DNA from 3 places in the Marinomonas sp. 15G6-16 genome. Region 2 is predicted to be linked to each of the others. Evidence: predicted binding sites of a transcription regulator. Region 2 holds the regulator's gene; each other region holds the start of a gene.
What was found. The regulator sigma-54, encoded in region 2, starts transcription at its own class of promoters, with help from an activator protein. The targets are predictions, from matches to a motif close to TGGCACNNNNNTTGCTNT.
Positions count from the first base shown of each region.

Region 1: the regulator sigma-54 is predicted to act here: its motif matches at 6,535-6,552, upstream of AC0L46_RS14370 (ANTAR domain-containing response regulator).
Region 3: the regulator sigma-54 is predicted to act here: its motif matches at 2,849-2,866, upstream of glnA (glutamate--ammonia ligase).

Region 1 covers NZ_CM147916.1:3,005,326-3,015,298, reverse strand. Annotated here, with positions in the region: gene AC0L46_RS14395 (NAD(P)/FAD-dependent oxidoreductase) at 1-1,069, opposite strand, end outside; gene AC0L46_RS14390 (ABC transporter ATP-binding protein) at 1,050-1,895, opposite strand; gene AC0L46_RS14385 (ABC transporter permease) at 1,930-2,901, opposite strand; gene AC0L46_RS14380 (CmpA/NrtA family ABC transporter substrate-binding protein) at 2,967-4,376, opposite strand; gene AC0L46_RS14375 (CmpA/NrtA family ABC transporter substrate-binding protein) at 4,702-5,892, opposite strand; gene AC0L46_RS14370 (ANTAR domain-containing response regulator) at 5,889-6,494, opposite strand; gene AC0L46_RS14365 (response regulator transcription factor) at 6,706-7,326, opposite strand; gene AC0L46_RS14360 (HlyD family type I secretion periplasmic adaptor subunit) at 7,438-8,769, opposite strand; gene AC0L46_RS14355 (type I secretion system permease/ATPase) at 8,772-9,973, opposite strand, start outside.
Region 2 covers NZ_CM147916.1:3,132,448-3,142,420, reverse strand. Annotated here, with positions in the region: gene mlaE (lipid asymmetry maintenance ABC transporter permease subunit MlaE) at 1-296, opposite strand, end outside; gene AC0L46_RS14880 (ABC transporter ATP-binding protein) at 293-1,093, opposite strand; gene AC0L46_RS14875 (calcium/sodium antiporter) at 1,238-2,218, shown strand; gene lptC (LPS export ABC transporter periplasmic protein LptC) at 2,218-2,796, shown strand; gene lptA (lipopolysaccharide transport periplasmic protein LptA) at 2,780-3,289, shown strand; gene lptB (LPS export ABC transporter ATP-binding protein) at 3,290-4,015, shown strand; gene AC0L46_RS14855 (RNA polymerase factor sigma-54) at 4,091-5,563, shown strand; gene ptsN (PTS IIA-like nitrogen regulatory protein PtsN) at 5,581-6,030, shown strand; gene AC0L46_RS14845 (HPr family phosphocarrier protein) at 6,040-6,309, shown strand; gene mgtE (magnesium transporter) at 6,318-7,673, shown strand; gene yjgA (ribosome biogenesis factor YjgA) at 7,680-8,213, shown strand; gene AC0L46_RS14830 (YhdP family protein) at 8,311-9,973, opposite strand, start outside.
Region 3 covers NZ_CM147916.1:1,364,078-1,374,050, reverse strand. Annotated here, with positions in the region: gene ntrC (nitrogen regulation protein NR(I)) at 1-72, opposite strand, end outside; gene glnL (nitrogen regulation protein NR(II)) at 69-1,154, opposite strand; gene glnA (glutamate--ammonia ligase) at 1,362-2,768, opposite strand; gene thiI (tRNA uracil 4-sulfurtransferase ThiI) at 3,097-4,551, shown strand; gene typA (translational GTPase TypA) at 4,801-6,621, shown strand; gene dtd (D-aminoacyl-tRNA deacylase) at 6,788-7,222, shown strand; gene AC0L46_RS06635 (BCCT family transporter) at 7,333-8,847, opposite strand; gene AC0L46_RS06630 (CocE/NonD family hydrolase) at 8,875-9,973, opposite strand, start outside.

The DNA of each region.
Region 1 (9,973 bases), 130 kb from region 2:
CTTTAAAGAAGATGCACGAGTCTTCCGGATCGGCTTGAATCTTCCCGACTGAAAAAAGATTCACACCAGATACTTTTAATTTGGTTGGCGTTGGTTCAATTGAAAAGCTGGCGTCTTTGTCATTCAGCACACTGATTAGCACTTTTATCTGATCCCAAATAGGAGCTACCAGACCAAAAGTTTGCTGGTCAAATTCACAGCATTCGCCTAATGCAAAAACATCTCGATGGGACGTCTGCATTTTTTCATCCACTACAATCGCTTGATTAGTTTTTAAACCTGCCGACTTTGCCAAAGCTATTTCTGGTGAAATTCCTGCTGCCATAACAACTAAGTCAGCCGCCATTCGCTCACCATCCGCGCGCACAACCTGATTAACGAGACCGTTTTCTGATTGAATAAAAGAAGATGGCGATTCCCCCAGACGAAACTCAATTCCCATCTGCTCTAACCGGCTACGTAACAAAGCAGCAGATTCAGCGTCTAGCTGTCGGTTCAATAACCATTTTGAGCGATGAAAAACAGTCACTTTATGACCTCGCTTAACCAGTCCAACAGCCGCTTCTAATCCCAGCAAGCCGCCACCAATCACGCAAACAGACTGATTGTCTTGAAGGCTCGCCATAACGTTGACATCGCTCCAGGTACGAAAGCCCATCACATTTGACGCCTTCGCCCCATCGATAGGTAAGATTCTTGCTCGTGAACCTGTTGCCATAATCAATTTGTCATAGCCAATGGCTTTAGCGCTGGCCAAACAAACCACTTTCGCCTCAAGGTCAATGCTCTCAACCCCATCACCAGCAATAATAGACACACCTTCTTGCTGCATTTTTGCCGTGTCCACCAAAGACATTTCATGATCCGAGATGTCTTTGGCTAACAAGGAAGACAACATGATTCGGTTGTATCCAACCTGAGCTTCTTCACCAATCAAGGTAATAGAATAATTCGCATTTTTTTGCTGCATCAAATCAAACGCCAGCTTGCTGCCTGCCATTCCAGCACCAACAATAACAATGCGAACGCAGCCTGCCTGACGCATATTATTAAGCGCTCGCCGCTGCATTTGTGTCTGCTGTTTTTTTCGCTTTCGCAGCAGAAATAGGCTCAACTTTGCGCTGTTTTTCATATAGGAAAGTCAGTACTTGTGCACGGTAATCGACATATTTAGGGTCATTAGCCAATGCCAATCTGTCTCGTGGACGCTCTAAATCCACATGAAGAATTTCGCCTATGGTCGCCTCTGGACCATTCGTCATCATGACTATACGATCAGACAGTAAGACAGCTTCATCAACATCATGAGTAATCATAATGACGGTGTTATTTAGGTCTTTTTGAATTTCCATCAAAGAGTCTTGAAGGTGTGCTCGCGTTAAAGCATCCAGTGCACCAAAAGGTTCATCCATTAATAAAACACTTGGCTCCATTGCCAACGCACGCGCAATACCTACACGCTGCTTCATACCACCTGAAATTTCATCAGGGCGTTTGTCTGCCGCATGAGTCATATGCACAAGCTCTAGGTTGTGCATAATCCATTCATGCATTTCTTTTTTAGATTTTGTCTTCTTGAAAACCTGCTTAACCGCCAATTCAACATTTTGGTATGACGTCAACCAAGGTAACAATGAGTGGTTTTGGAAAACAACCGCACGCTCTGGACCTGGGCCTTTTACCTCTTTTCCATCGAGTAAAATACCGCCTTCGGTTGCATCATAAAGACCGGCAACAATATTCAGAACAGTAGATTTACCACAACCAGAGTGACCAATCAGGGAAACAAATTCCCCTTTATTAATTTTTAAACTGACATTATCAAGCGCTTTAAACGAACCTTTTGGGGTTGGAAACTCGATAGAAACTTTACTGATATCCAAATGGGTTGACATATTTCTCTCCTACTTAGCCTTATCTAGTTAACCATTAACGTAATACTTGTGTTTTATCCCAAGAGACAAAACGCTGAACTACAAGCATGGCTCGGTCTAATAAAAATCCGATAAAACCAATCATCAACACCGCCACCATAATTCGCCCTAGCGAGTTTGAACTACCGTTTTGGAATTCATCCCAAACAAACTTACCTAAACCTGGATTTTGAGCCAGCATCTCTGCTGCGATAAGAACCATCCAAGCAATACCTAAAGACAAACGAAGTCCGGTAAACATCAATGGGATAGCAGAAGGGATAACAATCTTGATGACATGAGTCATCCAATTCAGGCGCAATACTTTTGACACGTTTAACAAGTCTTTCTCTACCGCTGCCACACCAACGGCCGTGTTAATCAAAGTCGGCCACATGCAACATAACGTCACCGTAAACATGGAGGTTAGGAAAGATTTCGAAAACATTGGGTCGTCCGTAACATAGGTCGCACTCACAACCATGGTAACCAAAGGCAACCAGGCAAGCGGTGAAACCGGTTTGAATACTTGAATAACCGGATTAAGAGCACTGTAAACTGAACTATTAAGACCAATTAAAATACCAAGTGGAATGGCGATAAGACTCGCTAATCCAAAACCTGCCAATACGGTATAAAGGCTTGTAAATATTTGATCAAAAAAGGTGGGCTTACCTGTGTAATCTCTTAACTTACCAACATAGCTAGGATCTTTCGCTTGGCGCGCTTCTATACGTTTTTCTTGGCGCTCGTAAAACGCTTCTTCCTTAACTCGTTCGTTTTGATGTTCAGCCACAAGGCTATTCCATTGCTCGTATACAACAGATGGCCCAGGGAACTCCCCTAAAGAAGTATGAACTCGGCTTGCACCAACCTGCCATAACGAAATAAAAACCAAAATCCCAAAAAGAGGAAGTAACAAGCTTTTCAATGAAATGCTTTCTACTTTGTCTTTCAATGACGCTATGGATAAGCTCGGTATATTCATATTTCTCTCTCACTCTGTTTAACAAAATAAGACAGCCTGACTGACTGCCTTATTATTCGCTTTACTTATATTTGGTCGTCGCCTTTCAAACCAATTTCAAAGCTTTTCAAGTAATCATTTGGTTTTTTACCGTCATAAGTAACACCATCGATAAAGTCACTTTGCGGCGCTTTGAAGCCATCTTCTGTTTCAAAATCTGGAAACTCAGATGCCACCATCAAACCATCTTCGATCAAGGCGTTGGCCGCTTGAGCATAAATGTCTGGACGGTACACTTCTTTCGCTACGTTCATGAACCATTCATCTGATTTAGGCTCTGCAATTTGTCCCCAACGACGCATTTGAGTCAGGTACCAGATCGCATCACTGTAGTAAGGGTAAGTTGCGTTATGACGGAAAAATACGTTGAAGTCAGGCACTTCGCGCTTGTCGCCTTTTTCATACTCAAAGGTCCCTGTCATACTGTTAGCAATAACGTCGTAATCGGCACCGACATAATCACTACGAGACAATATTTCTACTGCTTCAGGACGGTTAGCATTGTTATTTTCATCCAACCATTTCGCTGCACGAATCATGGCTTTTACAACACGAATGTGTGTATTGGGATATTCTTCTGCCCAATCACCACTCACACCAAATACTTTCTCTGGGTTGTTTTTCCAGATTTCGTAATCGGTAATAACTGGAACACCAATACCTTTAAATACTGCTTGCTGGTTCCAAGGTTCACCCACGCAGTAACCGTGAATGGTTCCGGCTTCCATTGTTGCTGGCATTTGCGGTGGCGGTGTTACTGACAACAAGGCATCTGCATCAATCTGACCACTTGTGTCGCCTTTCGCTGGCGCATAGTAACCAGGATGAATACCACCAGCTGCTAACCAATAACGTAATTCATAGTTGTGAGTAGAAACAGGAAACACCATTCCCATTTTGAAAGGTTTACCCTCTGCCTTATAACCATCGATAACAGGTTTTAAAGCACTGGCACTAATTGGATGAACAGGCTTTCCATCTGGTCCATTTGGAATGTTCTTTTTCATCTCAGCCCAAACATCATTGGAAACTGTGATGCCGTTACCATTCAAATCCATACTGAAAGCCGTCACGATATGAGCTTCGGTTCCGTAACCAATCGTCGCACCCAAAGGCTGACCCGCCAACATATGAGCACCATCCAACTGACCATCAATCACTCGGTCTAATAGTACTTTCCAGTTTGCTTGTGCTTCTAACGTGACATACAAACCTTCATCTTCGAAATAGCCTTTTTCATATGCAATTGCTAATGGAGCCATATCGGTTAATTTAATAAACCCAAACTTCAGCTCTTCTTTTTCTGGGTAACCAAGCTCAGCATGAGCAACCCCAGACAAAAGTGCAGATCCAACCAATAAAGAGACACTGGCTTTCTTAGTTGAACGTACTAATTCCGGCAAAGATAAAACCGTTTTCAAAGATCTCATACTCATAACTATGCTCCACTTGAGAAACGTAAAAAACAAAAAAAGGCGCATGCGAATCACAATTAATGTGTCCACAGGCGCCTTTGCCATTCATAAACAGCTCTACATTGAACTGCTAATAATGTGGGTGACAGTTAGGCATCGTTGCCAACTTCACCAAAATTTTATTAAAACTTGATATATAAATAGAAAGCACTTTATATGCCAAAAACCACAAGCTATTGATATACAACGCTTTTTAAAGAATTAAAGCGAAAAACATGCAGCTTTTAATAAAAAAAGCACTAAACCGTGCTCATTTCTTACGCACTCCGCACCATAAAAAGACACGTTATTCACTAAAGCCTTTCAAAATACCTTCCGGGTGCAAAGAAACATTTCCTGTCGATACAGCTTCTAACCAATTGGGCTCTGCTGAAGAACTTAAACGCCAAGAATCATCTTTCTCTACATCAAGTCCTAACGCTTTATAATAAAGGTCTTTGCGATACACTTGCTCAGCCACTTCATTCAATGAAGGAACCTCTTCTAGTTGCTGCCAACGGTGCATTTGCGCCATCACCCACAACGCGTAATTTGGTAATGGCTTATTAATCTCACTTCCAGAAAATCGCTGATAAGCTTCCATCGGCCAATCGAATTGACCTTTAGGCTTAATCGCACTAAAGCCGTAAACCAATTGTTCAACTGTACTGTTTAAATAATCCGGATGGCTTAATATCTCTAATAGCTCGGTTTGATTTTCCGCTTCATCTACCCAAGCACATGCTTTTTCTAACGCTCTAATAATGGCTAAATGAGCTGATTCATTCTGCTCCGCCCACAAGGAGTTCACACCAAATACTTTCTCCGGCGTACTTCCCCAAATTTCATAACCTGTCACCAACATATGACCTACGCCCTGTTCAACAGCAAGGCTATTCCAAGGCTCACCCACACAATAACCATCTATCTCACCTGACTTAAGTGCATCGAGCATTTTCACTGGTGGCACAACAGTAATTTGTACATCTTCATCTGGGTTAATACCTACACGGCTCAACCAATCTCGTAATTGATAATTATGCGATGAATAAGGATATACAATCGCAAAACGCAGAGGTGTATCTTGCCTGTCTCGATTATCAATCAGTTTTTTGAGCGCTGCCCCCGTACGAATGTCTGCAGCTGACTCAGAATAATGCTGAAGCTGATCATAAAGAGCATTACCAATGGTGATACCATTTCCGTTATGGCTTACAGTAAAGCTGGTTTGCATCGCTTTTTTGATGGTACCTATTCCTAACGTGGCTGCTATCGGCATAGAAGCCAACATATGAGCACCATCAAGTACATTAAACGCGACTTTGTCACGAATACTCGCCCAAGATGCCTCTTTAGAGAGCTCCACATCGACACTCTCCGAAGCGAAAAAGCCCTTCTCTTTTGCGATAACAAAAGGAGCGCAATCTATTAATGGAATAAATCCAATACGAACAGTCCCGTTATGCAAAGGTGTCGTATTCTCTTGTTTTTGACTCACTTTGCACCTCCCATGAGTTCCATTACCGATATAATGTTACGCGCGACATCTGTCATACGTTGGCTGCGGTCCATGGCTAACTTTCTTAATGCTTTGTAGGCGGCGGGTTCATCACATTGCTGATGTTTCATAATTAAACCTTTCGCTTTATCAATAAGTTTTCTGTCTTCTAATTGGCTTTTAACTGTTTCCAGTTCCGACCTTAAGGCATGAAATTCACGAAACCTCGCAATAGCAACTTGCAACAGTGCTTTGACACTTCCGCTATTAACACCATCAACTACATATGCACTGACACCAGCTCTGATGGCTGCCTCAACATGTCGGGAGTCATCTTCTTCGGCAAACATAACAATTGGACGAGGGTTATCTTGAGTAAGGCGAGACATATTTTCCAATATATCTCGATCAGGAGATTCAATATCAATAATAACCATATCAGGTTGATATTGATTAACGGCTTCCGTTAGGTTTTTGGCATTTTCAAGACGCCTAATGACACGATAGCCACTGTCTGTCATTGCTTGCTCTACAATAGCTGCTCGGGCAGGCTCATTATCAACAAGCATGACGGTTAACTCTTTCTCTGGGGGCGCAGACATAGTGCACTCTCTTAAAAAATATAAAAATATACTTTTATATACTGCAAGATATGCGCCATTTTAAAGCCTAAAAAGAAAGACAATATTTCATAAAATCCCTGTATTAACAGGGATATATAAAAAATAAAGGGAGAAATAGAAATCTAAAGAAAATAAAAGACCCAATTTGGTGCAAGAGATTTAAGCTGAAGTTCCAAATTGGGGTGCGCTGTTATTGGTTTTGAGCTAGCAAAGCCAAAGCTAATCTGTCTTTTGTATTGGTTTTTTTGAAGATAGATGTCAAATGAGCTTTTACTGTTCGTTCTGTAATCCCCATCTCATTTGCTATATCTCTATTTGACAATCCTTGAGCAACTAATTGCGTCACACTTAACTCTCTATCAGATAGCCCCTCAAGCTCACTTTCATAAACAGCATTGGCAGCAGACTGCGAAATCAATTGTTGAATAAAAGCTTTTCCACCCCAAATTTCTCCGGAATCAACAACCGACAAAACCAGAGACAATTGTTCTTCACCAATATAAGGAGCACACTGGCCACTAACACCAACAGAAAAAAGTCTTAATGCGGCCGCTTGACTCGATTGATTAGGAAAAACAATGACTTTCTGATGTGGAAACTCTGCACGCAAAGCAACGACATCCTCTACATTTTTCGCAAACCCATCATCTGCTAAGTAAATAAAGCAATAATGAAAATCTGTGGATAGGCTTTGTAATGATCGACGAACTTCTTCTCCACTTTTAACTCGAAATAAATCTACATTGGTATTAACTATTTGATTCCAATGTGTCCATACGGCGTCATCTGTATTCCAACATAATATTTTCAAAGCAGATCTCGTTGTGTTATCAGTTCCAACTAAAATGATTCTAACCAGTAGAAAGCATTGCCATTGTTAACATTTGTTACAGCTTAAGAATTACAAATTCTATTTTTGTAATTATCTTTCTCTAAGGGCGTTATTCTTGGCTTTCAATATTGGTTTCAATAGGTAATCAAGTAAGGTCTTCTTACCCGTAATAATGTCTACAGTAGATTGCATACCTGGAATAATAGAGAGTTTTGAATCATCGCTTCCTAAATAGTTTTTATCTGTTCTCACGCGAACAAGGTAAAAACTGTTTCCTTCTTCATCCAAAATTGTATCCGCACTGATGTTTTCAACCACACCATTTAAACCACCAAAAATAGCGAAGTCATAAGCAGAAAGCTTAACAACCGCATTAAACCCAGGTTGAATGAAACCAATGTTTTCTGGTCGAACTTTCGCCTCAATCAATAGAGAATCTTCAATTGGAACAATTTCCATCATATTGACGCCCGGCTTAATAACACCACCAACCGTATTGGTTTGGATTTGTTTTACAATTCCTTTAACTGGTGATCGTACCTGAGTTCTCGATACCTTATCCTCAAGTGATACAGTGTTTTCTCTTAATTGATCCAACTTACTTCGTACACTGGTTAACTCTTCTTGTGCTTCCGTTCGAAACTGCGCATCACTTTCCGCTAATTTACTTTGTGCTTCTTTAAGTGCAGAACCTGCTCGAGGAATAGCCAACTCCGTCGCTTCTAAATCCCCTTTAAGCTGATTCACTTCCCTTTCAAGTTGAAGCAATTCCACTCTAGAAACGGCACCTTGCTCAAACGCAGGGCGAGTCAAATCTAACTCTTCCTTTGAAAAGGCATAACTTTGTCTTAAGTTGTCTAGCTTCGCTTGCAATTCAACTATTTCTTGTTTCTTTTGCTCTATTTGCTGCTGAAAACTCACCTGATTCGTTCGCAACGACTCTATTTTGTTCTTGTATAAGTCCAGTTCTCGCGTGACAACTAAGGGATATTGCTCTAACGCATCTTGGTCAAATTCTGGCTCAACACCGTAAGATTCAGCTTGAAGTCGAGTTGCTCTAACCTGCAAGTTAATATATTCGGCTTGTCGTTCACGCAAAGTAGAGAGTGCTTCTGTATTCTCAATTGTCATCAAGATTTGGCCTTTTTCCACCACTTGGCCAACTTGTGCATTAATCTCTTTTAGAATACCACCTTCAAGGTTTTGGATTTGCTGTACTTGGCTCGAAGGAATAACCGTACCCTCTCCAACCGTCACTTCATCTAATGAGGTGTAATTCGCCCAAACAAGCGCAACTGCGATAAAGATAAAAATAACCCAGAGAATAATGCGCCCACCTCTAGGGGTTCTAAGCATAAGAGCCGCATTACGGTCTGTTAAATACTCTAAGTCATTTTGAGATATTTGATTTTTGTTACTCATTATTAACTAACCTTCAACTTGCCTTGACGGAGCGCTTCATGCACTTGTGCTTTTGGACCATCCGCAATGAGTCGACCATTGTCCATAACAATAATGCGATCAACCATATCCAGCATAGAGGCTTTGTGTGTAATCAAAATAAGAGTCTTGTCCTTTACCGTTTCCATTAAACGACGCTTCATTCGTGACTCTGTCGTATTATCCATTGAGGCGGTTGGCTCGTCTAAAATCAAAATTGGTGGGTCAAACAAAAGCGCTCGAGCAATCGCAATACTTTGCCTTTGGCCTCCAGAAAGCAATGCACCACGCTCACCAACGATGCTGTCTAGTCCGCTTGGCTTACGGTTAGCGAACTCCGAAACACCTGATAAATCGGACGCTCGAATGATGGCATCGTCTTCCATATATGGAACACCCATCACAATATTGTCTTTAATTGAACCATAGAATAGATTGACGTCTTGAGAAACAGAGCCAATGTTGCGACGCAAATCTGTTGGGTTTACTTGTCGAATATCTACACCATCAATACGTATTGCTCCACTGCTTGGTGTATACAAGCCAGTCATCAACTTACCTAATGTGGATTTACCCGAACCAATACGCCCAATAATCGCAACCTTCTCACCTTGTCGGATATTAATATTAACGTCCGTAACCGCAGCTTGCTCTTGGTCAGGGTAAGAAAAATTAATGGCTTCAAACTGGAAGTCACCCTTGAACACTGGACGATGTACAAACTTAACATCATCTGGGTTTTCTACCGGTGAAGACATAATTTCATTCAATGAACTGAAAGCAGATTTCGCCTGATTGTAACGTGTTGCCAAGCTCGCCACTTGCGCCATAGGACCAAGCGCTCGTCCAGTTAACATAACGGAAGCAACTAGCGCCCCCATACTCATTAGGCCTTCTGAAATCTGGTAAACCCCAACAATAACAATAATAACTGTGGTCAATTGTTGAGCAACCATAGCAAATGCAGAGCAAGACTGAGACAGCTGACGAGTTTTCACTCCCCAATCAGCAATGTTACCGACAGCGTTCTCCCATTGAGTCTGGAAAACACCCTCAGCATTATTCAGTTTTACACTTTCTGCGTTATAAAGACTTTCGATAAGAACCGCATTCTTTTGTGATGCCGTTTTCTGACTTTCTTCTATTGAGCGACGTAGTGGAATTTGAACAATCAAGCTATACAAGA
Region 2 (9,973 bases):
GCCAACTCTCGCAATAAAGCCAATGCTAATAACTGACCAACTGCCTCTTCAGAGCCAAACTTTGCTAAAATACTGTAACCTTGAAGTGCCAACACCATACCGATAAAAGCACCAGACACAACAACAATAACAAGAGACAAAACCCCAACAGAATATAACTGTTTTATTAAGAGATTAACTGACTCATTGAAACGCACAGGCAACCTAAAAACACTTTGAGCCAAGAAAACACCCGCTCTTCCAACTGCTTCGAGCCAACTAAGAAACCACGCCCCTAAAGAAGCCACTGTTTTCATAATACAACCTCATTAGCTAGCACATCTTCAGGATAATGGAAAGGCACAGGGCCATCTGGCTCACCATTCAAGAACTGTTTAACTTCTGGATCGTCAGAAGCTCGTATTTCTTCAGCCGAGCCTTCAGCAATGACCCGTCCTCCCGCCAAAATACATACATGATCAGCAATAGAAAGCGACTCTTCAACATCATGAGAAACAAGAACAGAAGTAATATTGGCGGTATCGTTAAGTTGGCGTATGAGCTTCACCAGTACACCTTTTGATATAGGATCTTGCCCTGTAAAAGGCTCATCATACATGACTAACTCAGGATCTAACGCAATAGCGCGAGCTAAAGCAACACGCCTAGCCATACCACCAGACAATTCAGATGGCATTAAACCAGCCGCCCCTCTAAGGCCAACACTGTGCAGCTTATCAGCCACAATACGTTGAATTTCTGACGCTGAAAGCTTGGTATGCTCTTCCATAGGAAAAGCGACATTCTCTGCTACTGACATATCGCTAAAGAGTGCACCACTTTGAAAAAGCATGCCCATCTTCTTACGAACCTTATAAAGGTCTGTTCTAGATAAAGAATGAACATTTTCACCGTCAATTAAAATAGAGCCACTATCCGGCTCCAGTTGCGCTGCAATCAAGCGCAGCAAGGTTGTTTTGCCTGTTCCACTTGGCCCCATTACCGCAGTAATTTTCCCTTTCGGGATGGTAAGTGAGATATCTTCATAAATAACACGACCGCCTCGGAAGAAGCTGAGATTTTTAACATCTATATAAGCATCAAGCGCTGACATACATTTTTTATCCCTACAAAATATCCCCAGATACTACCACCGCCCTTCTATAAATAAAATCAAAGCAAAGCAAATTCAATTTGTTTGTCAGGTCAAGTCTTGAATTTCAATCACAAACCTCATTAAATGGTACTCCCTGAATTTATGAGTACTTTCCACATCATGTTGCTATCTTCCATTGCGCTTATCGCAGGTTTAATTCTTTTAGTCATGAGCTCCGATAAATTCATCGAGCACTCAGCGTTAGTCGCCGAAAAACTTAACGTAAGCCCAATGGTAATAGGTATCACGTTGGTTGCTCTTGGTACTTCCGCGCCTGAGATGGTTGTTTCTGCAATCGCCGCATTTGATCAAGCTCCAGAAATTGCAGTTGGAAATGTAATTGGCTCTAACATCGCCAATATCGCTCTGGTTTTCGGAATCACTTTACTCTTTTCACCTGTTCCTATCGCAAAGGGTTTAACAACAAAAGAAGTACCGCTCGTTCTGGCCATCACCTTCCTTGCTGGTTACTTACTTTACGATCAAGCTTTGAGCGTATTAGATGGCATCCTTCTAATCTTAGCCTTCATCATAATTTTGAGCATCTTGTTAAAGGGCAGCAAAGACCTCGAAAGCGAATTAAAAGACGAACTTCCAGAAGACGATGGCTCACCAGTTGTTAAATCCCTAATCATTGCCTTAATTGGTTTAGCTGTTTTAATTGGCAGTTCTAAACTCTTGGTGTGGGGAGCAATTAACATAGCAACAGCACTTGGCGTCAGTGAGCTCATCATTGGACTATCTATCGTCGCTATTGGCACCAGCTTGCCAGAGTTAGCCGCATCAGTAAGCAGTGTAAGAAAAGGTCACCATGACATCGCCATCGGTAATATTTTAGGTTCCAATATTTTCAACTTGGCAACAGTATTACCATTACCAGCGTTGATTGCACCGGGAATAATTGATGCCAACGTAACTAATCGAGATTACCCTTGGGTATTGGCTTTAACAATCGCTCTTGCGTTCGCTATTTATATTTTCAAAAAATCTAAAACCGGCAGCATTCCACGCTGGGTTGGATTACCGCTTCTTGGATCTTATTGTGTCTATTTATTTATAATTAGCTCAGGCAGTTCGATCTAATGTTTAAATTTGAAAGCACAGCTACGCCTAAAATCTTATTATTCGCTATCTTATTGATTGCTGGTGTAGCTGCTTTTCTATGGCATGAAGCTTCTCCTCAAAGAAGTCTAATACCAACAGATTCTTTAAGCAGCTCTCCGGACTACTTCATTACTCAGGTAACCATCAAAGAGTTCAATCAAAATGGAGAATTAATCGAAACCCTCCATGCGAAGCAAACGCTGCATTATATTGATGACTCTAAAACACTCCTTGATTCTCCAAGCGTTGCACGAAAATCTGAGTCAGGCACTTGGAGCGCAAAAGCAAATAAAGGCATCATTCATGATGGAAGTAATGATATTCTACTCACAGACAAGGCTGAAGCCGTTAAGACATATCTTCAATCTGAAGACATAAAACTGAGCGCAGACAGCATACATTATTTAGATAAAGATCAATCATTAACAAGCCAAGGAAGTCCGATGCTAGTCTCCACACAAGGAGAAACTTCCGCTGACAAAATTACGACCTATATCAATTCAGAAGAAGTCATCATGACAGGATCTGTAAGAGGAACATATGAAACACTTGATTAACATTAGCGCCTTGCTAACTTCTGCTTTATTAAGCCAATACACTTATGCCCTCCCAGACGACATAAACAAACCGATAGAAATTCAAGCAGACGAAGCCTCTTTTGATCAAAATACAGGGGAAGCCATTTACAAAGGCAATGTCTTCATTAAACAGGGCTCTATTGAAATACAAGCGCAATACTTAAAAGTTACCACGGATGCCACCACTAAAAAGTTCAGCAATTTAGAAGCTTTGGGGCAACCTGCTAAATTTAGCCAACAAGTTGACTGGAGTGGAAATATTGTTATCAGTAAAGGTAACGAGATACACTATTCAACACAGGAATCCAAACTTGAGATCATGGGTGATGGTTACTTGAGCAGAATGGATAACTCTATCTCTGCAGATTACATTCTCTATATGGTCGAAGATGGCACCTTTAACGCAGAGAAAAAAGATTCCGGTCGAGTCTCCATGACGCTACAACCTCAAACAGATAAGGCTGCTCAATAAATGGCCCTTCTAGAAGCTAAAAACCTAGCAAAGAGCTACAAAAAACGACAAGTAGTAAAGGATGTTTCCATCTCAGTTGAGTCTGGCCAAGCGGTTGGTTTGCTTGGTCCTAACGGCGCAGGCAAAACCACATGCTTTTATATGATAGTTGGAATGGTTGCCAATGATGCAGGCGGCATATTTATCGATGGTAAAGACATCACCAGTAACGCCATGCACACTAGAGCACAAAAAGGCATCGGTTACTTACCACAAGAAGCCTCCATTTTTAGAAAAATGTCTGTTGAAGACAATATTTTAGCGATTTTAGAAACACGCAAAGAACTCACAAAAGCCCAGAAAAAATCCAGGCTTGAAGATTTATTAGAAGAATTTCATATTACCCATATCAGAAAGAACTTAGGCATGGCCTTATCTGGTGGCGAGAGACGCCGCGTAGAAATTGCACGAGCACTAGCAATGAATCCAAAGTTCGTTCTCTTAGACGAACCCTTCGCTGGTGTTGACCCTATTTCTGTTGGCGATATCAAACTTATTATTAAACACTTACAAGAAAGCGGCATTGGCGTTCTAATCACAGATCACAATGTCAGAGAAACCTTAGACATCTGCGATAAAGCTTATATTGTGGGTAACGGATATATCATTGCTTCTGGTGATGCCAGTACAGTTATTAACAATGAACAGGTAAAAAAAGTCTATTTAGGTGACGACTTCCGCCTGTAACCCCTTATCATTACTGCAGAAAGGGAGTAGTATGCATAACTCGTTCCAATTCACTCAAATAAAAAGAGTTGCTCCATGAAGCAGTCTTTACAGTTAAAACTCGGTCAACAGCTGACCATGACACCTCAGCTACAGCAAGCGATACGTTTGTTGCAGCTTTCTACGCTGGATCTTAAACAAGAAATTCATGAATTTCTTGAGTCAAACCCTCTTCTTGAACTTGACGATGACGAACAAGGACAAGTAGAAGCACCAGCCAGCATCGAATCCAAAAGCACACCAGAAACACCTGATGTCAATACAAGTGAAGAAGCTCGTGTTGAATCAGAATGGACAGAAAGCATTCCTGAAGAGCTCTCAATAGACAGCAACTGGGATGACACCTATCAAAGCTCTGCCGCGATCAGCGACAACAATAGCTATGAAGGTGACGGCGACTTCGAAAGCCGTAATGCGCCAGCAGAAAGCATACAAGACCACTTAATCTGGCAATTAAATTTAACTCACATGTCTGATAGAGACATTGAGATTGCATACGCAATTATTGAATGCGTACAGCCAGATGGTTACCTAAGTATTACACCAGACGATATCTGCGAGTCTCTTTCTATCGAACTAGAAGAACTTGATATAGAAGAAGTCATGGCCGTCCAACATAGACTGCAGCGTTTTGATCCTATAGGTGTTTGTTCTACCGATCTACGGGACTGCCTCTTAGTTCAGTTAGAAGCGTTTCAAAACCATCCTTTATACAAAAGCACGCACAACCTGATTGACAATTATTTGCCACTTCTCGGTAGTCGTGACTTTGCGCAATTAAGCAGAAAAACAAAGCTCAAAGACGAAGCTCTCAAAGAAGTTGTTAGCCTAATACAGCAACTTAATCCTCGTCCAGGCTCTGTTATTGATGCAGACGATACGGACTATGTCATTCCAGATGTTTCTGTCAAAAAGCGCAATGGCAGTTGGCAAGTAGAGCTAAATAACGACGCTTTGCCGCCAGTCAAAATAAACGAAACTTATTCTGCTATGGCTAGCACCGCATCAACACCCGAGGACGCGAGCTATATTAAGACGTCATTACAAGAAGCCAAGTGGTTCATGAAAAGTCTACAAAGCCGAAATGAAACCCTACTGAAAGTTGCCAGCTGTATTGTAAGCCGTCAAATTGACTTCTTTGAATTAGGTGAAGAAGCCATGAAACCCATGGTACTTCATGATGTGGCAGAAGAAGTCGGCATGCACGAATCGACAATATCTAGGGTGACAACTCAAAAATACATACACACACCAAAAGGTATTTTTGAACTTAAATATTTCTTCTCTAGCCATGTCAACACAGCATCTGGCGGTGAATGCTCTTCTACAGCGATACGAGCCATGATTAAAAAGCTAGTAACAGATGAGCCAGCGAAAAAACCTTTAAGCGATAATAAACTAGCGACTATTTTGGCAGACCAAGGCATACAAGTTGCCCGTCGTACTGTCGCAAAATACCGCGAGGCGATGAACATACCGCCATCCAATGAACGCAAGCGATTGATCTAAACGGACACTATTTTACCATGCCATTAAAATCATTATTGAAAGCAGAACTTGTCTTTGCAAAACAAGAGATTGTCAGCAAAAAACGCGTTCTTGAGAACTTAGCGGAAGTCGCATCTAACAAACTGCATTGCGATAACGAAGCGGTTTATGACGCTTTGTTAGGCCGAGAAAAACTTGGTAGTACTGGTATAGGAAATGGTATAGCCATCCCTCATTGCCGTTTGGAGTCTGCTAATCATACGGCAATCGTTGTGATGTCATTACAAAATCCGATTGACTTTGATGCTATTGACAAAAGAGCGGTAGATTTGATCTTCGCCCTCATCGTTCCACCTCACGAGTGCGACTCTCATTTATCGACATTGGCGCAAATTGCAGAATTAGCACAATCGCCACAATCTTTAGATAAACTAAGAACCGCTCAAACAAACGAAGAGCTATTCAATATATTTGATTCGTTAATATAGGAAACATGCATGCAAGAAGAGTCTATTACTATCATCAACAAACTTGGCTTGCATGCTAGAGCAGCAGGAAAGCTTGTCGAAACAACTTCTCGCTTCTCCTGTGATATTACCATCGAAAAAGAAGGTCGTAACGTCGACGGAAAAAGCATTATGGCAATGATGATGCTCGCTGCAGGAAAAGGCACCGAAATTCATATTAAAACCAATGGAGATGACGAAGAAGACGCTCTAAAAGCCATAGTAGAACTGATCAATAATCGTTTTGGTGAAGATGAGTAACACTTTATATGTCAGAGAAAGCAACTCTAACTAACCATCTGCAGACAGTCACCGAATCTCTTGAATCCGGTGCCACCATGCAAATCCGTTATTTACTTAACGGTGCGCTACCTGCGCAGGACGTTGCTCGATTACTCGAATCCTCCCCGCCTAAAGAGCGAAAGCTTTTATGGGAGCTAATTAACTCAGAAAACCAAGGCGAAGTACTACAATACCTAAGTGAAGATATCGGCGCTCAATTCATGAAAAACATGGATACCGAGCGACTGATAGAGCTCTCGGAAAATTTCGAAAGCGATGACTTAGCCGATTTATTACAACACCTACCTGAAACCGTTGTAAAAGAAGTTCTTGCGTCCATGACAACGCAAGACAGAATGCGTGTTGAAGCTCTCTTAAGCTACTCGGAAGATTCTGCCGGTGGCTTAATGAATACAGACACAATAACAATACGTCCAAACATAACGATTGATATTGTATTTCGCTACCTAAGAAGACACGACATTCTCCCTGATATGACAGACAACCTGCTGGTTGTTAGCCGATCTGACCGCTTATTAGGCACACTTCCTCTCACAAAATTATTAGTGTCAGACACCAGCGATATCGTTCGGGATATCATGGAAACAGAATACACCGTCATTGAAGCTGAAACACCTGCCAGCGAAGTAGCGCAATTATTTGAAAAAATGGACCTTGTTTCTGCCCCTGTTATTGATGGAAAAAGCAAAAAGCTTCTAGGGCGAATCACGATCGATGACGTGGTTGATGTCATTCGAGACGAAGCAGAACACTCAATGCTAAGCATGGCTGGTCTTGATGACGACGAAGATACATTCGCCCCTATTATGAAAACAACAAGGCGCCGCGCCGTATGGCTAGGAGTCAATTTGGTGACGGCGTTTATTGCCTCTTATGTCATTGGGTTATTTCAGGACACACTAGACCAAGTTGTTGCTCTCGCCATTCTCATGCCTATCGTCGCCAGTATGGGCGGTATCGCAGGCTCTCAAGTTCTCACATTGGTAATACGCGGCATCGCGCTCGACCAAATAGGCACCACCAACACTCGCTGGTTGTTAAACAGAGAGCTCATTGTTGGCCTTATTAATGGGCTTTTATGGGCAACAATTATTGCCGCTCTCACCGCACTTTGGTTTGACAATATGAAGATTGCCTATATCATTGCGGGCGCGATCATCATTAATCTTTTATTTGCCGCAACGACAGGCACACTTTTACCGATTTTATTGAAGAAAGTCGGTATAGACCCAGCTCTTGCCGGAAGCGTAATCCTCACAACAGTAACCGATGTTGTTGGATTTCTTTCCTTCCTTGGCCTTGCTACCATCTTTTTAATATAGGTTCCCATGACAGACTTTGATCAATTTGAAAATGAAGACGACATTCCTAAAAGCAAAACCCAGATCAAGCGAGAAATGGAAGCTTTGCAAGATCTTGGTAAAAAGCTACTTAAGTTAAGCAAAAACCAACTTAAGAAGGTTGAAATGTCTGACACATTACGCGATGCCATTGCAGAAGCAGAAAGAATCAAACACCACGAAGCATCACGAAGACATTTACAGTACATAGGCAAAATCATGCGTACGGAAGACCATGAAGCGATTGCTCAACGAGTGGCTTTATTTGACTCCACCTCAGCCGCATACAATAAGCTTTTTCATCAATTAGAAGCCAAAAGAGACGCTTTAATCAGTGAAAACAGTAAAGAGGTTCTGTCTCAATATCTAGACGAAAATCCAAACATGGAAGACATACAACTACTTAGACAGCTTATTCGCCTATCTCAGAAAGAAGTGTCACAAGGAAGCAACACAACCAACCGTAAAAAGCTGTTTCGTTTTTTACGTGAAGCAGAAGAAAAACGCTTAGGCCTTAAGTAACACCTAAAAAAAATAAGTCATAAAAAAAGCTCTAGCTATGCAAATAGCTAGAGCTTTTTTTATGTGAGACAAAGAGCCCCCTGAAAGTAAAACTTAGTTACTTTTTCTCCAAAGGTCGATACTTAATGGGCGTAATAACCGGATCATTAAACGAACCTTCTACTTTGTATTGAACACTGGTCACCTTAGACAATTGATCACCAATCAATTTATCCGTAATAAAAAGCAAACCGGCAATTTGAGGCGTGGAAAGCAACAAGCCAGCGAGAGGTAAAGTACCCGTTAACGGAAAAGTTGCCGTCAATTTCTCATCCAATGTTTCATTTATAATGTCCGCCTTCCCTTCTACAACCAACTCTGCAGAAGGTGCGACAATCTTGATTGGCTTCGTTGTCGTCAAAATCCCTTTATTTAAAGACAACACTCCATTGAAATCATCATAGGTTAACCCAGGCTCGTAAATATCAGAGAAGTCCAACACCAACCTTCGGCTCAAAGCACCAATATTGAAAATACCAAGCGCCTTCAAAAAGGAGGGTAACTCATCAACCTTGTGAAAGTTGCCGTCTTCGGCAGAAAAACTAATACCGCCCGACACAGAGCTTCGGTCAAAATAAAACGGATGCCCTTCCCAATTGAGGTCAACATCAAGCTGGTAAGCCTTGGATGAGAGATAACTCTCATTAGAAAACTTCCCAGCTAATTCGCCAATATCCTTACCCTTTGCTCCTATCGACAACTCAACGGTAGAATCTTCTCCAGCATCAACCCAAACGAAACGCCCAGAAAAAGTACCGCTTTTTAATTTGGTCGCTATAGGCTCAACACTCACTTTATTTGCATTTCTTTTGACTGCCAGCTGCCAATCACCGTATGGCTTTTCGTTTAAATACAGCTCATCCACCGATAAAGTTATGTTTGGCACCTGATATGCCGAAATTGGTGCCTCTACATTTTCGCTTTCCTGTGGGGCTAAATCATCATTTGAAGGGGCCGTATTCCAGCTTAAAAAACCAAAATGTAAATTTGGCGTTTGGCTTTCATTTGTATACGAGAAGTTCAGTTCATCAGAACTCACCAATAAAGCACCGCTCTTTGAAGTATCATAAGACACTTTAAAGTTACGCAAAGTGTTATACGGATTCACCTCAACATCATCAATAATAAGATTCACTCTATTGATCCATGTTGGCAGTTGAGGAACTTCAACTTCTGTTTGCTTCACACTATTCGATGAGAATTTATTGAAGACTGAGAACCACTCCTGAACATCAAAGTAGTCAAAGTTGCCATTCAACACTAACCCTTTAGGAATTGTGTCACTTAAAGACTGCCCTTCTTCGCCATTCATAATGACCTCTCCGCCCACAAACTCTCCTTCATTCATGAGGAAACGTGAGTTGGACAAAGCACTGTAATTTAGGTCAACAACCAAGTCGTCTTCATGCTGCCTAAGTTTTATTTTAAGAGGTTTAGCTTCTTCACTTTTCTTGCCGACTGGCTTGGGAAGAGCAACATTCACTCCAAGCAAATCACTGTTTATGACTAAATCAAGCTGCCCACTTTGTGACTGATTAATGGATAAAGTGCCGTTGTAAGACGTATTTCCCGACACTGCATTTGTTAAAGCGTCTGGGAGCTCACGCCACTCAAGTACATTTCGCAAATTAGCTACTCCCGACAAATCTCCAGAGATAGCCAATTCACCTTCAGATGTGTTGTTAGAAGTCAGGCTAAGGCGTGATTCACCTCCCAAACCT
Region 3 (9,973 bases), 1.5 Mb from region 2:
TAGAGTCTTTTCCAATACCCAGCGAATAGAGCGATCATCGTCAACAATCCATACAGTTTCATCTTGTGTCATGTGTTTTTCTCCTGGCCTTGGACTGATGTCTCAATGGGAATTAATATATTGAATTCGGTGTGTTGTGGGTGGCTATTGCATTCGATGATGCCATGATGCTGATGAACAACCGATTGGGAGATAGATAAGCCCAGTCCGGTTCCGTCAGCTCTGCCACTAACCATGGGATAAAATAACGTTTTCATAATGGATTCAGGTATGCCTGGCCCATTGTCGATAATGCTGATTTTGCAAACTAGACGATGTCGTTTTGAGCCGATAGTAAATTGGCGCAAGGTACGAGTGACCATGCGAATTGTCTTTTGCTGGCTGTCTTGATCTTCCATCAATGCTTGCATGGCATTTCGAGTAATGTTCAACAGCGCTTGTATCAGCTGAGATTCGTCGCCGATTAAATCTGGAATACTTGGGTCATAATCTCGAATCAATTTGATTTTATTGTCCGTTTCAACGGAAATCAGTTGTCGAACACGCTCAAGCACTTTGTGAATATTTAATGGCTTGTTTTTAGGGATTTGTCTTGGGCCGAGCAAACGATCAACAAGGTCTCGTAGACGATCGGATTCTTCAATAATGACTTGGGTGTAGTCATTTAAAGCTTCGTCAGTAAATGCACGGCTAATTAATTGTGCAGCACCACGAATTCCACCTAATGGGTTTTTAATTTCATGGGCAAGTCCACGAACTAATTCTTTGCTGCTTTCGTGGTTCGCAATAATTTCGTCTTCTTGGGAAATTCGCTTCATTCTATCGCGAGGGTAGAGTTCTATAATGAGGCTTTCTGTTGCGTTTGATGACCCCATAATTGGCGTCACAGTGTAATCGCAGAAAAGCTTTTTTGAATTTACTCGCTCAATTTCTGCTTCACGTTTCGTAAAGGCATGACCTGTCTCAATAGCAGAATATAAGGCACTGATACTGTTCTCGTTTTCACGAAAAGCAGAGCTTAAGTCGTTACCATAAATTCGGCGACGGCTAACCGCGAGCAGCATTTCTGCAGCAGGATTTAAGTATTCTATCTCTAATTTATTATTCACTTGAATAATAGCGGTAGATAGATGATCGATTAATAAACTATACAAAACAAAGCCTCTTTATTGACCATTCACTATGTGCAAAAAGCGAACCAACATTGGGCACTTTGAAATGGCTTATATATATAAGGTATCTGTTTTAAACAAAAAATAATACGCACAATTGTGGTGCGTTATGTGGTGTGCATTTTTTAAGTGCAAAAAAAAGCCTCGATCTAAATCGAGGCTTTCGTGTTTACTGAGCAGTTTTAAAGATTAAACGCTGTAGTAAAGTTCGAACTCAAGAGGAGTTGTTGTCATTGCAACGCGTTGAGCTTCACCTGCTTTAAGGTCGATGTAAGCATCGATCATGTCGTCAGAGAATACACCGCCTTGAGTCAAGAACTCACGGTCTTCGCTTAGGCACTTAAGCGCTTCTTCTAGGCTGCCAGCAACTTGTGGGATAGCTGCTGCTTCTTCAGCTGGAAGATCGTACAAATCTTTGTCTGCTGCATCGCCAGGGTGAATCTTGTTTTTGATACCGTCAAGGCCAGCCATCAACATAGCTGCGAAAGCTAGGTATGGGTTAGCAGTTGGATCAGGGAAACGAGCTTCGATACGCTTGCCTTTAGGGCTTGCAACGTAAGGAATACGGATAGAAGCAGAACGGTTACGAGCTGAGTAAGCTAGCATAACTGGTGCTTCAAAACCTGGAACAAGACGCTTGTAAGAGTTAGTTGAAGCGTTTGTGAATGCGTTCAACGCTTTAGCGTGCTTGATGATACCACCGATGTAGTAAAGAGCTGTTTCAGATAGACCAGCGTATTGGTCACCAGCAAATTGGTTAACGCCATCTTTCCAGAAAGATTGGTGAACGTGCATACCAGAACCGTTATCGCCAACGATTGGTTTTGGCATGAATGTCGCTGTTTTGCCGTAAGCGTGAGCAACATTGTGTACACAGTACTTAAGGATTTGAACTTCGTCTGCTTTTTTAACTAGTGTGTTAAATTTAGCGCCGATTTCGTTTTGACCAGCAGTTGCTACTTCATGGTGATGAACTTCGATTTCCAAGCCCATAGATTCCATTGCGCCACACATTGCAGCACGAAGGTCATGGTGAGAGTCAACTGGTGGTACTGGGAAGTAACCGCCTTTAACAGTTGGACGGTGGCCCATGTTGCCGCCTTCAAATTTCTTGTTTGAAGCCCAAGCAGCTTCTTCTGCGTTGATTTCAACACAAGAACCTGACATGTCAGTTTTCCACTTAACATCGTCAAATACGAAGAATTCTGGCTCAGGACCGAAGAATGCAGTGTCACCAAGGCCTGTAGATTTAAGGAATTCTTCTGCACGTAAAGCAACAGAACGAGGATCGCGATCGTAACCTTGCATAGTAGAAGGTTCGATAATGTTACAACGAACAATAACAGTCGCTTCTTCAGTGAAAGGATCGATAATAGCTGTATCGTCCTGAGGCATCATGATCATGTCGGATTCGTTGATGCCTTTCCAGCCAGCGATGGATGAACCATCAAACATCTGACCAGTCTCAAAAAACTCTTCGTCTACCGTAATAGCTGGAATAGATACGTGTTGCTCTTTACCTTTAAAATCGGTAAAGCGAAGGTCAACCCACTTCGCGTCATGCTCAGCAATCAAGGCAAGGGTCTTGTTTGACATAGTTGTTCTCCAGTCGTAGTTAAAGCGAAATTACTTTCTATTTAAAAGTGCTTCAATATAAAGCGCCATTTGCAGAATAGAAAGCACAACTTGTGCCAGAAATTTGTGCGATCGAATAATTCTATCTATAACAATAATTTAGACCCAATAAATATTATTTCCGCTTGGTTAGTGAACATAAATAGCGCTCTAAATATAACTTTTGCACTTTTATGGTTCATTTTTTTGTGAATTTGTTTTGTTTTGGTGCAAATTTAGTGTTTTCGTATCGATTGTCTTTTCTTTATACTGTGCGCCTTTCTAACCTCCGGTATATATCGCAACTCCTATGAAATTTATTGTTAAATTCTTTGCAGAAATCACGATCAAAAGTCGCCCTGTAAGAAAGTCCTTCATCAAGCAACTCAGACATAACGTTAAGTTGGTTCTAAAAAAATACGATGCCGATGTTACCGTTGCCGGTAATTGGGATTTTATTGAAATATTTTCTGAGCGCGATGATTTACGTGAAGAATTTACAGAAGCTTTATCTAACATAGCCGGTATTGCTCACTTCCAGTTTGTACGTGAATTTCCACTTGTTGATTTAGATGGCATTGTTGATGAAGCGCTTGTGTCTTATGGCGACGTTCTTAAGGATGCCGTTTTCGCGGTACGCGTGAAGCGTGTTGGTAAACATCACGATTTCACCTCGGTTGAAGCTGAACGCCATATTGGTGGTTGTTTAAAAGCACGCTCTGGCGCGCTGGCCGTTCGTTTGAAAAATCCAGAAGTCTTGGTACCTATCGATATTCGTGACGACAGAGTTTGGATGATCGAACAGCGAGTGGAAGGTTTAGGTGGTTATCCTCTTGGTTCACAAGATCCGGTTTTGTCTCTTATGTCTGGCGGTTATGACTCTACCGTGAGCTCTTATCTAACGATGAGTCGTGGATTAAAAACGCATTTTTGCTTTTTTAATCTTGGTGGTGATGCCCACGAAATTGGTGTGAAGCAGGTTTCTCATTATATTTGGGAGAAATACGGTTCTTCATTGAACGTAAAATTCATTACGGTTCCATTTGAAGCGGTTGTGGGTGAGATTTTAACCAAAGTCGATAATGCCGAAATGGGCGTTATCTTAAAGCGTATGATGTTACGTGCGGCTTCTCAAGTAATGGAAGAGGTCGGCGCTAAAGCCTTGGTGACGGGAGAAAGCGTTGCTCAGGTATCAAGTCAAACATTGATGAATTTGAAAGTGATTGATCAAGTTACTGAAGAGCTGGTGCTACGTCCTTTGGTGACAATGAACAAACAAGAAATTATCGATAAAGCCATTGATATTGGTACGGCGCCCTTTGCGGCGAGTATGCCTGAGTTCTGTGGTGTTATTTCGGTAAAACCGACGACACGAGCAAAGATGCACCGTGTTGAAAAACAAGAATCTAACTTTGATTTTGATGTGCTTGAGCAAGCCGTTGCGAATGCGAAGATTATGTCTATCCAAAACGTGATGGATGACGTAGCGAAGCAATATCAAGGTGAAGTGCCAGTGGTGAGAATGCCTGTTGGTGATGAAGTGATTATTGATATTCGTCATCCAGATGAAGCAAGTCATCGCCCATTGAAAGTAAGTGGACGTCCAGTCAAAGTTATTCCATTTTTTGCTCTCGATTCTAATTGGGCTGAAATGGAAAAAGACGTCACTCATTTACTTTATTGCGGTAAAGGCGTGATGAGCCGAATGCATGCCTCTTACTTATTAGGTAAAGGCCATGAGAATGTTGGTGTTTATTTACCTTAATTAAGAAATGAAAAGTCGTAGCATTTTTGTAGTAAATGAATGCTACTGTTTTGAATTCAGCGCAGTTTATTACTCGATTGGTCTATTTTTGTGGATTTTTTTACTCACTTTAATGGGATATTTATCAATATAAGGGTACAATTGCGCGAATTTTACCCCGCACCAAGATCCGAGACGCTTGAAGAGCATACCCGCCCGAGTCAAGCGGCGGTATATCTTTTTGCTCAAATCAAATGCAGAGAATTATAAATGTCTAATGATATTAGTAAGTTACGCAATATAGCCATTATTGCGCACGTTGACCATGGTAAGACTACCCTAGTTGATAAATTGTTAAGCCAGTCTGGCACCTTGGATCGTAAAGACGAAGGTTCCGAGCGAATCATGGACTCTAACGATCAAGAAAAAGAACGTGGTATTACCATTTTGGCGAAAAACACAGCCATCAAATGGAACGACTACCGTATTAATATCGTAGACACACCTGGGCACGCCGACTTCGGTGGTGAAGTAGAACGTGTACTTTCGATGGTTGACTGTGTATGTCTATTGGTTGATGCCGTTGATGGTCCAATGCCGCAAACACGTTTTGTAACATCAAAAGCATTTGAGCAAGGTTTGCGTCCTATTGTTGTTATCAACAAAATTGACCGTCCTGGTGCTCGCCCTGATTGGGTTATGGATCAAGTATTTGATTTGTTCGACAGCCTTGGTGCAACGGAAGATCAGCTAGATTTCCCTGTTATTTATGCTTCTGCAATCAATGGTATCGCTGGTACTGATCCAGAAGAAATGGCAGAAGACATGACGCCTCTGTATCAAATGATTGTAGACAGTGTTCCTGCTCCAGATGTTGATCCAGCTGGTTCTTTCCAAATGCAGGTTTCTGCATTGGATTACGACAGCTATGTTGGTGTAATCGGTGTAGGTCGTATCACTCGTGGTAGCTTGTCTCCAAACCAGCAGGTTGTTATCAAGTCTGCAGACGGTTCTGAGCGTAAAGGTAAAGTACTTAACGTGAAAGGCTACCTTGGTCTTGATCGTATCGATACAGATCTTGCAACAGCAGGTGACATCGTTTGTATCAACGGTATCGATAAACTAAGTATCTCTGATACTTTGTGTGATCCTGATTGTGTTGAAGCTTTGCCTGCATTGAGTGTAGATGAGCCAACGGTAAGCATGAACTTTATCGTTAACAACTCTCCGTTTGCTGGTAAAGAAGGTAAGTTCGTTACTTCTCGTAATATTAAAGATCGTTTGGATCAAGAGCTTATCCACAACGTAGCATTGCGAGTTAAACAAGGTGATACGCCAGATAAATTTATCGTTTCTGGTCGTGGTGAATTACACCTTTCTGTATTGATCGAAACAATGCGTCGTGAAGGCTTCGAGATGGGTGTATCTCGTCCTGAAGTAGTAACAAAAGAAATTGATGGCGTAAAATGCGAACCATTTGAAGTTGTGGTTATTGATGTTGAAGAACAGCATCAAGGCGCGATCATGGAAGAAGTTGGTCTTCGTAAAGGCGAACTAACTAACATGGAACCAGATGGTAAAGGCCGTATTCGCCTTGAATTCATGATGCCTTCTCGTGGTTTGATCGGCTTCCGTGGTTTGTTCCTAACATTGACGTCTGGTTCAGGTATTTTGACCAGTGTATTTGACCATTACGGACCAGTGAAAGACGGTGAAGTACAAAGCCGTAAGAATGGTGTGTTGGTAAGTATGTTGTCTGGTAAAACAGCCGCTTACGCTTTGTTCAACTTGCAGAGCCGTGGCCGTATGTTCCTAGGTCATGCTGTTGAAGTTTACGAAGGTCAAATCATCGGTATTCACTCTCGTGACAATGACTTGGCAATTAACCCTATTAAAGGTAAGCAGCTGACTAACGTGCGTGCATCTGGTACAGATGAAGCGTTAACTTTGACGCCGCCAATCAAGCATACACTTGAGCAAGCGCTTGAGTTTATCGAAGACGATGAATTGGTAGAAGTAACGCCAGAAAGCATCCGTATTCGTAAGAAGCTATTGACTGAAAACGAGCGTAAACGCGCTGGTCGTAAGTAAGAGCTTCACTAAAGCGACTGGTCGAGTCGCTTTTAAAGAGCAGCAGCAAATGAGTTTATGCAAATAAACTCAGGAGCGACAGAAGCGCCTTCGGGCGCTTTTGTTTTTTTCTGGCATTTGATAAAGTGAAATGTAGCAAGCAGGTTTGATTTAAAAAGAGGCCGTTATGAAGGTTCTAATACAAAGAGCATTAAGCGCCAGTGTGGTTGTAGAGGGTGAAACCATTGGCGCTATCGATCACGGGCAACTGGTTTTGGTCGGTATAGAAAAAGGCGATACGGAAGTGGATACACAGCGCTTGGCAGATAAACTTCTTAAGTATCGAATGTTTGGTGACGAAGAAGGGAAAATGAACCTGAACGTTCAGCAAGTGAATGGCGGTGTTTTATTGGTGTCGCAATTCACCTTAGCGGCAGAAACCAAAAAAGGCTTGCGTCCAGGGTTCTCAACAGCAGCCATTCCAGCGGAAGGCGAACGTCTCTTTAATGACTTTGTAGAAAAAGTACGAGCACAATACAGCAAAGTAGAAACAGGGCAGTTTGGAGCTGACATGAAAGTCTCTTTTACCAATGACGGCCCTGTTACTTTCATGTTGGATTGAACGTAATCATCAGGTTATAGGTAGTGAGTGATTGGCCCTTTAAAAAAGCAAAGCGCCGGATGTATTACATCAGACGCTTTGGTTGTTTTATAAGTATGAATGGGCAAAACTTAATTTAAGTGTGATGGATTCTTGATCCATTTTACTAAGGTAAAACTACAAGCCAAAATAATGAGTGTTGCCGGCAAGCCTCCAAGATTAGACAAAGATTTCACCCCACTAATACCAACAGTACTGACCATTATCCAAGCCACTAAACCTATGATCGTTCCCCATAGAATTTTTATTGGTAGCCCTGTCCCTTCATTTGAGTTTGCGTCGAAGCCTTTTACACACAAGTCTCCAATAGCATCTGTACTTGAATCGGCTGCGGTTACATAAGATATAAACGCAATGAAAACCAATATAAGCGATGTAATAGCGCCGATCGGAAGTTCACCGAATATATGATATAGAAGGTTTTCGATACCTCCATCATTCAATACAGCATATAGAGCGCCGTTGCTTGTTTGATCCATGTAAATGGCTGTGCCAGCGAAGACAGAGATCCATAGCAAAATAAATAAGCTAGGGTAGACAACATTGACAGTAATGAACTCACGCACAGTGTAGCCACGAGCAATTTTACCTAAAAACATTGCAGTAATTGGCGCCCAAGCAAACCACACAGCCCAGTAGAATACACTCCACCATTGTGGCCAAGGGTCATTGGCTGCTTGTCCAGTGAACAGGCTTAAGCGGAAAAAGTTTTGCAAGAAAGCGCCGGCCCCTTCAACACCAATACCTAAAATGTACAGAGTTGGGCCAAAGATGAATGTAAACACAAACAATGCAATTAACAGCCAAAAGTTTACTGCGGAAAATTGAGCGATTCCTTTGATTAATCCACGAGTGGCAGATAAGACAAAAGTAATGACAACGACACCAATAACAATGCCAAGAGTAAGAGCATTTTTATCTATGTCGATAAATTGATTCATTCCGCCTAGCAAGGTTAAAGCGCCTGTCCCTAAAGAGGATGACATGCCAAGTACTAAAGAGTACAAAGCCAAAGCGTCAATGATGTCGCCCATTTTGCCAGTAACATACTTGCCGAATACAGGTCGCAATAAGCTGCTAATTGAATATGGCATTTTTAGGTTGTGGAAGGCTAAAGCAAAAATCAGAGCCGGAACAGCATAAATGGAATAAGGCGTCGGTCCCCAATGTAAAAACATGGCAGAGAAAGAAAACAGTACAGCGTCTGCACTATTTGGCTCGATCCCCCAGCTTTCTGGTGCCGAATGTAGGTGGTATAAAGGCTCCGCTGTTGTCCAAAACAATACACCGACAGCTAAAGTGGTACATAGTACAATCATAAACCAGCGTGCTTTACTGACTTTAGGAGTGGCGTTATCACCACCAATTCGGATATCGCCGAGTTTGGAGAAGTACGTAATAACTATGAGTACTAATAAATAAAAGCTACCTAAACTGAACAACCAAGAAAAGTGAGATAGCACAAAGTTATTGGCAAATTTGGTATAAGCCGTAAACAGCTCTAAATCTACCAAACTGAAAATGAGGGCTCCTACTAATACCAGAAAAGTAGGGAAAAACACTAATGGCCTTAGTGATTTAAACATGTCTATATTCCTCTGAGTGATATTCGACTATACGCCGATTCTTTTAATGTTTTCTTTAAACTCTTTACTGAACACCTGCTCTCCATCACGGAATGCTTTCCATGTGCAATTGACGTAAAAATATTTATCGTCACATTGCATGTGATATTCTCCTTGTAAACTTGTCCACCAGCCTTCACGCCCCATTTGTAATTCAAATTGTAGCTTTGATTCAGCACTGAGCGGATCATCAGGGTGAATGTTTTGCCACTGACTCATCTTCATATCAATTTCAGTATCGCAGGAATTTAAGTGCTGTCGACCAAAGTCGTCATGGGTTTCTAAAGTCACTAAGCCTGTTTTGTAGTTCTTTTTCACAAAGCGTTGGCTGTCTGATAGCCGCATAGATGAACCGTCATAAGATACTGGTGTGTCGTAGTAAGGTGGTTCTTGTTCGGTAAAAATGTTGTCTCGGTACGGTACGTCTATATAGCTTTTTGAAGCGTCTATTGTGATGGTCGCTTTATCCGGAGAAGGCCAAATAAGTGGCCAGTAGGCTGTAGATATCGCGATTCTTATTCGATGACCTTTAGGGACTTTGTAGGCAATATTTTTAAGCGGTAAAGAGATTTTATAGCGCTCATCAGGTACTAATGGGCAGACCTCTTCATGACTGTTTCGATGAGTTAGATTTAGCACACCAATACTGATTCGTGTTGCTTGGTTATCTGGTGAAACATCACAGATGCGTACAACCAAATTGGCTGTTGGTGTGTTAGAGCTTAAAGCTAAATTTGCTATCACTTTACCAGTAATTGCAAAGTCTTCGTCTAATGGTAAGGTGTCGAAACATAATGAGCCAGCATCATCTGGACTTTGCTCAGCAGGTTGTTCCATATCTAAACGAATTCCCACACACAAGCGCCCGCCTTCAAGTCCTAACGATTGCGGTGAACAAATGCTTTGCTCTAGTGCTTCTGGTTGGTGCTCGGTCGCTAATCTGCCGCTATTAGGGTAAAAGCGTTTGTTTTTAGTGCGAGGTGAAGGCCAGCTTGGCTCAGAGATCCATTGTCCTGGGCGATGTTCATAATCAACTTTGGCTGGCACGCTATCTTGTAAGTAGTAGTTCAACACTGGTTCGTCATCA